2 regions of the Psychrobacillus sp. INOP01 genome follow, and region 2 is predicted to be linked to the other one. Evidence: riboswitches for the same ligand, from Rfam matches in the RefSeq annotation. Region 2 holds a riboswitch; the other holds the start of a gene.

Region 1 (4,406 bases), 760 kb from region 2:
ACAATTCATCATAGTCCTGAAGGTCATAACCAAAAAGTGGGAAGGATTCGATAAATGAACCACGTCCAGCCATGATTTCTGCACGACCATTGGAAATAGCATCTAATGTAGAAAATTCCTCAAATACTCGCACTGGATCATCAGAAGAAAGTACCGTAACAGCGCTTGTGAGTCTTATTTGCTTTGTCTGTGAAGCAGCTGCTGCTAGAAGAACTGCTGGTGCAGAAGCGGCATAATCCTTTCGGTGATGTTCACCTACACCAAAAACATCTAAGCCTACCTGATCTGCCAATACAATTTCTTCTACAACTTCACGAATGCGCTCAGCATGGCTAATTACTTTGCCAGTTTTTACATCTGGAGTTGTTTCTACAAACGTTGTTATTCCAATTTCCATTTGATTTGCCTCCTTAAATTCTCCGGTTCCAATTGTTTTTATAAAAGATTCTGTCGACTTTAATCATACCTTATCATTCTATTTATATTCAATTTTCCGGTTTCATTAGAGAAAGCAACTTTTTGGTTCAATATTCCGTTCCGCAAGTAAACCTAGATTAAAATTAAGTAAAGTCATTACGCAAGTATTCGAAAAATGACCGAAAGTAATTGGTCCAAAAGGCAATTACTTTCTGCTCAGAATTCAAAATTGCTCCGTCATGACCAAAAAATTATTATGAATTTTCTCTATTTTTCACTTCACTCATTAAGTAATCGACAAACAGATCATCTCTTACCAAAGCTGCCTCATAGTTTCTTTTCAAGAACCGCTCGCCTTCTTCAAAACTAGTAAAGGTTTGTTCTATTTCTGTTTTATTTTTTTCAAGGATCCAATCCTGATTATTTTTAGAATACAAAATGAAAGTATCATTATTTCTATTCTTATAAAAAGAACCGAAAGATGATTTTTTCAAATTATATTGATTTCTTTTTGCATCTTCTGGTATTGGAGACAGATGGAAAGTGTCCAACACAAATAATTTATAAGCTTCCTCTGTTAAAGTACAGCCAGATGCTTTTTGATGACCTCCACCGCCGAACTGACCAGCAACTTCAGATACATCAATATGGTCATAAATCGTACGAAGGGAGATTCTTTTTCCTCCCATTATCACTATTGCTATATAGTCGAGATGTGGATATTCTTTTCCTAGTTCATTGCCCAGCTCTGAATGATACGTTTCAGCATACACGATACCAGCTAAAAGTTCTCCTACATTTGCCTGTACAATCTCTCTTTTCTTCCGACGAATATACCGGTCAATCTTGTCTTCTTCCATGTTCAATATTTTCTTTTCAAATTCATCAAAATCGAAATGGTCACTTATGCGAAGTCGATCCATCATTTTTCCTTCAAATTCTTCAATAGATACTAAATAGAAAAGTGAGTTAAGGGAATGAGCTTGTTGGTTCCCGTTCTTCTCCCACTCCCACGTATCATACTGCCTTACTAGCTCTACAAATTCCGTTAGTGCAGCAGTTGGTTCCAACAGTTTATTTGTTACAAGATATTCATATAACAATGAAGTAGCAGAAGTTAATTTACCTTCTTGATCTTCTACTAAAATATATCCCCACTCATAATCATTAAAATGCAAAGCCGATTTATGATGATCAATTAGTTGGACCTTCCCTTTTGCATTGTAAAAATCATTAAGTCTTTTTTCATTATCCTCGTTTGGACTCAAATCAGTTACAAATAAAAACGTATCTGGCTCATCATTTTCTAAAAAATATTCAATCTCTCGATTAAGGGATGAAATCGAATTGTAACGCACTTTCACTTGCTCTCCAAAAGCTAGCTTTGCTAAAATACCACATCCGACTCCATCTAAATCATTATGAGACAATAATTTATACATCCTTTTCACCTCTAGTATAGTATGGGTTTTGCTTGTGAAACTTATTAGTTTTCATCAAAAATATAGTTTATCATGCCATAAAAATAAGTTAATATTTATTTTACAGGTAAACTCTTGCAAAAGTATTAAAAAGCATGTATTATTTTAATAATTAAATATTCTCTTATTTCAAGCACATTTGAAGTAAGGATAGAGGCGCGAAGACCATCAGTACACATTCGGAGGATAATGAGATCCTATGACAATTGTGGAAAGGGGAATTTGCCGAAGTTGAAAGAATCTCATTTTTCTTGAAGCTGGTTCAGCTGTTGAATAAACACTGAATTGTCATATAGGAGACTATATGGAGGGCTATCTTACGCACAGAAATATTACTTTATTTCTACTGCAACAACGAGCCCTCGTTGTTGCTTTTTTGCGTCTAATTAACTTGAGTAAGCAAGTTTCAAGTTAAGCCTCTGGCGGAATTCTTAGATTTTGAAGGGAATTTTTAAAGGCTACCTGACTTGCATCACGCAGGCCTGAGCACACTTCAAAATCTAGACGCAATTATCGCCGAGGCATAATTGATAACTGCCCTTCTCCCTGAATTTTTAATAATAAAACTATAGGATGTGGAGAAGTTATGAATTTTGGACAAATATTAACGGCTATGGTGACTCCTTTTGATCGTAATGAAGAGATAGATTTTCCAGCCACACGAAATTTAATAAATTATTTAATTGCCAATGGAACAGAAGGGTTAGTCGTATCTGGTACAACTGGAGAATCTCCTACGTTAACAGAAGAAGAAAAAGTCCAGCTGTTTAAATTTACAGTGGAAGTTGTGAATGGTAGAGTCCCAGTAATTGCTGGTACCGGCTCATATAACACTAAAGCATCCATCGATTTAACAAGACAAGCAGCTGATGCAGGTGTCGATGGTATTATGCTTGTAGTTCCGTATTATAACAAGCCTTCACAAGAAGGTTTATACCAACACTTCAAAACTATTGCTGCAGTTACATCATTGCCGACTATGCTATACAATATTCCAGGTCGTAGTGTCGTCAACATGTCAGTAGAAACTGTTATCCGACTTTCCGAAATTCCGAATATCGTTGCTATTAAAGAAGCTGGCGGGAATTTAGATACAATGTCTGAAATTATTAGTAATACACCTGAAGACTTTTCGCTATATAGTGGTGATGATGGGTTAACAATTCCGGTACTATCGATTGGTGGAACAGGAGTTATTTCAGTAGCATCACATGTTATTGGAAATGAAATGCAAGCTATGATAGCAAAGTTTAATAGTGGCAATGTAAGAGAAGCTGCTAAGGATCACCGCAGACTATTACCTGTCATGAAAGCACTATTTGCAGCACCAAATCCAACACCTGTAAAAACAGCATTAAATTTAAAAGGAATTCCTGTAGGTGGCGTTCGCTTACCTATGGTTCCTTTAAATGCGGAGGAACTCAGTGCTTTACAGAGTATATTAGCCGCACAGCTAGAAACTGTATCCTCATAAGAAAAGCAGGAGCACCCTTTAGGAAAAAACTGTTTTAAATCGATTTCTTAAGACTTTGAATAGACTTGTCGCTAAATTATGCTCTCTTTTCTCGGTAGTTTTAAGTGTTTATCTTTCCTAAATACAGCTTGTTTCACTGCATTTACTGAAACTAATTCTGTCACCTTGGCCATAGGCTGTGCTAAATCCTATTAATAAAGACTACTCTCTTGATTGATTGGAGTGGAAGGCGGCGACTCCAGCGGGATAAGCGAGAAAGTCGAGACCCCGCAGGGAGGAAGCGTAGCGCCGCCCGAGGAGGCTCGACCTCGCCCGCGGAAAGCGTCCGCCGGAAACGAAAATCAATAGTATTACTAGATAGATCTTATTCTCCAAAATAAAAGAGCGAACTCCAACTATCATTTGGATTCGCTCTTTTATAATTTAACTTCTATATTTTACTGCTAAGCCTTTTAAGAATTTACGAGCAAAATTGTCTCCGCATTCTTTATAATTACGATGACCAGGCTTTCGTAAAATAGCACCAAGTTCCCCTTTTGAAACAATGATACCACCATCATCCAATACTTCTAGCATATCCTCTGTTGTTAATTGTAAAGCTACTTTCAGTTTCTTCAGGAGCATATTATTCACATGGTCCTTATGCTGTTCTACAGGTTCCTGATTTGTAGCCTGCCCAGGTTTTGGATCCTGTTTGCCCCTTTTATGCGTGATTAACCCATTCAAAAATGACTCCAGCATTTTATTGTTACACTTCATGTGGTTTTCATCTTCCACTACTTCTTCATCATCACTATCTTCTTTCGATTTGGTAAGAATTTTTAAAACTTCTTCTTTTGTAACTTCCACGCCACCTAGTTTAAAAATCTCTACCATGTCCTTATTTTTTATATCTAGGGCATATCTCAATCTGATTAATATATCATTATTCTCCATTTATAAACCTCCTAATGTCTGCGAATTTAATTCTAACTAGTCACTACATCGACTTTTGCGAGGTGTAAACAGGTATCACACGGGAACTAATCATTACT
Region 2 (4,406 bases):
CTTAATGTGCGTTTTAAGAAAGCTTTTGTTCGTTCTTCCCTTGGATTGTTGAAGATTTGTTCAGGAGGACCTTCTTCGGCAATTACTCCTTTATCCATAAAAACAACCCGATCAGCAACTTCTTTAGCGAACTCCATCTCATGTGTAACTATTAACATAGTAAGTCCCGTACCTGCTAACTCTTTCATCACTTTCAGCACCTCTCCAACCATTTCTGGATCAAGTGCCGAGGTTGGTTCATCAAATAACATGACATCCGGTTCCATAGAAAGTGCTCTCGCTATCGCAACACGTTGCTTTTGTCCACCTGATAATTGCTTTGGTTTGGCATTTACATAATGATCCATACCGACTACTTTTAAGTATTTTAACGCAATTTTTTCGGCATCTTCTTTAGAGCGTTTTAACACTTTTACTTGACCGACCATACAGTTATTCAACACATTATGGTTGTTGAATAAGTTAAATTGTTGGAAAACCATTCCTAGCTTTGTTCGGTAGGCATGGATATCATGTTTTTCATCTAAAATATTCTCTCCGTTATAAATGATTTGCCCGCCACTGGGCTTTTCTAACAAGTTTATACAACGAAGTAAAGTGGACTTCCCTGATCCAGAGGAACCAATGATGCAAACAACTTCTCCCTTGTTCACCGAAAAATCTATATCTCTTAGAACCTCATGATTTCCGAAGGATTTACTTAAATGTTGAACTTCGATGACATTTTCCATAGATTTTTCCTCCTTCGTTTAATCTAAATTAGTATTATTTTTGGTTAACATAAGTTGTGGTGGTGGCTGCCCAATCATGCTGTAGTTTTCAGGTCCATCTAATTTTCTTTCTATATAACGTAATATTAATGTTACAGTAAACGTCATAACGAAATACAAAATACATGCTATAAAGAACGGTTCAAAGTACTTAAAGCTTATACCTGCAACTGTTTTCGCTTGAAAATATAGTTCCGTGACACCGATCACGTTTAATACCGATGTATCTTTAATATTTATGATAAATTGATTGCCTGTTGCTGGCAAAATATTTCGGATTACTTGAGGTAAAACAACACTCCACATTGTTTGAACGTGATTCATACCAATTGCTTGTGCAGCCTCGAATTGTCCTTTATCAATCGAAATGACACCACCCCGCACAATTTCTGCCATATAAGCTCCCGTGTTAATCGAAACGATGAATATCGCTGCCATTGTGCGGTCCATATCTATTCCAAAGGCTAGCGCAGACCCATAGAATATCACCATTGCTTGTACAATCATTGGTGTTCCTCTGAAAAATTCAATATATACAGAAAGTATCAGATTAACTATTTTTAATACAATACGTTTTAGTTTTCTTTCAGGCGTAGGAATTGTACGAATAACCCCTGCCAGTAAACCAATAACTGCTCCAATAATCGTCCCAATTATGGAGATTAATAGTGTCATTCCTGCTCCACGAAGGAACATCGGCCAGTTACTTGTAATCATCGAAATAATATATTCTATGCTCATACATTTCCCTCCTTCCAAATAAAAACCGACTGCAAAAAGATGCAGCCGGTATCACTTCATCCTTATTCTGCCGCTGGTTGGTTATTAATAGCAGCATCCATTATTTCTTGTCGCTCTTCTTCAGAAATTTCCGCTAAAATTTTGTTGATTGCCTCAGTTAAATCACTATCTTTTTTCAAACCTACAGCCACTGCTGTATCCTCTTCTTTTGCTTTAAATCCTTCCGTAAATTCAACCATTGCGAAGTTTTTATTTGCAGAAGAAGCACTAATCCCTTCTGGGCGCTCAGATACATAGCCATCAATAACTCCAGATTCCAAAGCTACACGCATTGCGGAGAAATTATCAGAGGCTGGTTGTTTTTTCACATCTTTAATTTGATCGATTACACCATAATGTGAAGTATTCAGCTGACCCGTAATTTTAGCACCACTAAAATCTTGAATAGAAGTAGCCCCTTCAAAAGGACCACCTTTTTTTACAACCATAACAAAGTTGGATGTATAATAGTTTTCTGAAAAGTCGATTGTTTCTTTACGCTCTTTTGTAGGAGACATTCCCGCTATAATTGCATCAATTTTATCTGATTGTAATGATGGTACAAGTCCATCCCATTCTGTTTTGACGATCACTAGCTCTTTTCCTAAACCATCTGCAATGCGTTTAGCAATTTCTACATCATATCCACCGGCATATTCTGCGTTTCCAGCAATCTTCACTCCACCATTGGAATCATCTAGCTGTGTCCAGTTAAAAGGTGCATAACCAGCTTCTAAACCTACTGTAAATGTATCTGCTGCTCCTTTAGAATCATCCGATGAAGATCCTGAAGTTTCTGTAGTGTCTGTTCCACAAGCTGCTATTAACAATAATAAGCTTGCGAATATCGTTAAAAGTACTAATCTCTTTTTCATTCTAATTACTCCCTTTTTTAATAATGTATGTTCGTTCCTATAAAAAAAGACAACTTGTACAAAAAAAGACCTGAGATGAACTCAGGTCGCAATATGTATAGTTGCCCTAAATCCTCTACTTTTCCCTAAATGAGATAGCACACCATTATAAACTGGGATGTTTATAGTGGACAGTCCTGCAATTATTAACTGCAGACCCAGCAAGTAATACCGAGCAATATTACAAACTTCGGCGACATTTCCTTCTCCCTAGTATCATAGCTTCTCAAACTCCACTAAGGACTGTTAAATATCGCGCCTCTACCTCACTATACTAAGTGAGGTCGTATTCAATTATGTTTCATAGTTTACAATACACGTATAATCCTGTCAACTGCTTCAGAATTATTATTTAGCTAAGTATATGTTATAATGATCAGTGGCAATATAAAAATAAAGAAAATTTAATTATTATTGCGTCTTTTCACATTGATAATTATTTTTTTTAATAGGAGTTGATATTATGGGATCTGTCCAGCTTACAGATCACAAAGTAACTGAAGAGATAGACAAAGATTATTCATTAGAGAAGGTACCCCGTAGCCAAAGAAATATGGGTTGGTTAAGTATAACCAATATTACATTAGGAATAGCCACTGCCATTTTTTACTTTCAAATGGGGAGCGTAATGGCTCTTCAATTTGGGGCACTTAATGCTATTATCTCCTCCATTTACGCAATAATAGTTGCCGGTATACTAGGAACCTTTATTGCTTACTTATCTGCAAAATCTGGTATGAATGTCAATTTATTATCCAGAGGAGGAGGTTTTGGCTATATAGGTGCTTCCTTAACGTCCTTCCTCTACGCGACAAACTTTATTATGTATTGTGCATTTGAAGGTCTCATTTTAGTTTCCGCGGTTCACACCTTCTTCCCCTCCCTACACGAATGGGCGCTAATCATTTTCTTCGGGTTTATCGTTATACCTTTAAATTGGTTTGGAATCAAACAGCTAGATAGAATACAAAGATGGTCTTTACCTATATTTGTTATTTTCTTAATAACAGCAATTGTTATATCGTTTTATGAGCCTCCTGTATTTGAAGGACCATTTTGGACTTATCTACCTGAAGGAGTACAAGTTGGAGGACAAGCTTTGCTTCTCTGCATAGGAATGCAACATGGAATAATGGGTCTAACAGCCCTCATAGCATCTGATTATGCACGTTTTCTAAAACCGAAAGATATTAAAATTGGATCTGTCGTAATCGGTTTTGTTCCGCAAATTTTCTGTTTCGGCATTATGGGTGGTCTAGGCATATGGTTTGGAGTTCGCTTAGGAGAACCGAATCCTGGAGTTTATATTGTAATGCTTCTCGGCATTGGCGGAGCATTGTTCACTATGTTAACCCAATTACGTATAAATATTACCAATATATATAGTAGTTCCCTATCTTTATCTAACTTCTTCGAAAACGTATTTAAATTTACACCTGGTCGCCGTTTTTGGGTTGTCGTAAGTGGAATCAGTGCAATAATCCTAATGCTAGGTGGAATTGTTAACCATTTAGATACCGCTATGACATTTCAAGGTGTATTTTTACTTTCATGGGCAGCTATATTAGTTACCGATGCATTAATCGTTAAAAAAGCTTTAAAAATTGGGAATGGTTATTATGAGGATCGCCAAGAATATTTATACAAATGGAATCCTGTTGGAGTTGTGTCTTTGATAATATCTAGTGGTCTAGGCACATTTGCAGCACTAGGTTATATGGGAACATTTTTACAAAGTACCGCTGCTTTTTTTGCAGCTATTCTAGCAGCAATTCTTACAGTTATTATTGCGGTATTAACAAAAGGTAAGTATTACAGTAAAGGTGCTGCGGATGATATTCCCAAAGAAGATTATATTGCATAACATTAATTACTACTTCTAATTTAGTAAATCTCTAAAGAATAGATAAAAAATATACTCATTATTGACATTAAAAAAGTA

What was found. A riboswitch is a leader RNA that binds a small molecule or an ion and turns the genes downstream of it on or off. The one in region 2 is predicted to bind lysine.
Region 1: linked by a shared signal. The riboswitch ahead of dapA (4-hydroxy-tetrahydrodipicolinate synthase) and the one ahead of KD050_RS10550 (transporter substrate-binding domain-containing protein) in region 2 are both predicted to bind lysine.

Annotation. Positions count from the first base shown of each region.
Region 1 is NZ_CP073315.1:1,310,241-1,314,646, forward strand. It holds gene KD050_RS06670 (LLM class flavin-dependent oxidoreductase) at 1-397, opposite strand, end outside; gene KD050_RS06675 (DHH family phosphoesterase) at 672-1,859, opposite strand; lysine riboswitch at 2,042-2,221, shown strand; gene dapA (4-hydroxy-tetrahydrodipicolinate synthase) at 2,485-3,372, shown strand; gene KD050_RS06685 (YehS family protein) at 3,796-4,308, opposite strand.
Region 2 is NZ_CP073315.1:2,072,395-2,076,800, forward strand. It holds gene KD050_RS10540 (amino acid ABC transporter ATP-binding protein) at 1-731, opposite strand, end outside; gene KD050_RS10545 (amino acid ABC transporter permease) at 750-1,511, opposite strand; gene KD050_RS10550 (transporter substrate-binding domain-containing protein) at 1,574-2,425, opposite strand; lysine riboswitch at 2,553-2,736, opposite strand; gene KD050_RS10555 (purine-cytosine permease family protein) at 2,928-4,328, shown strand.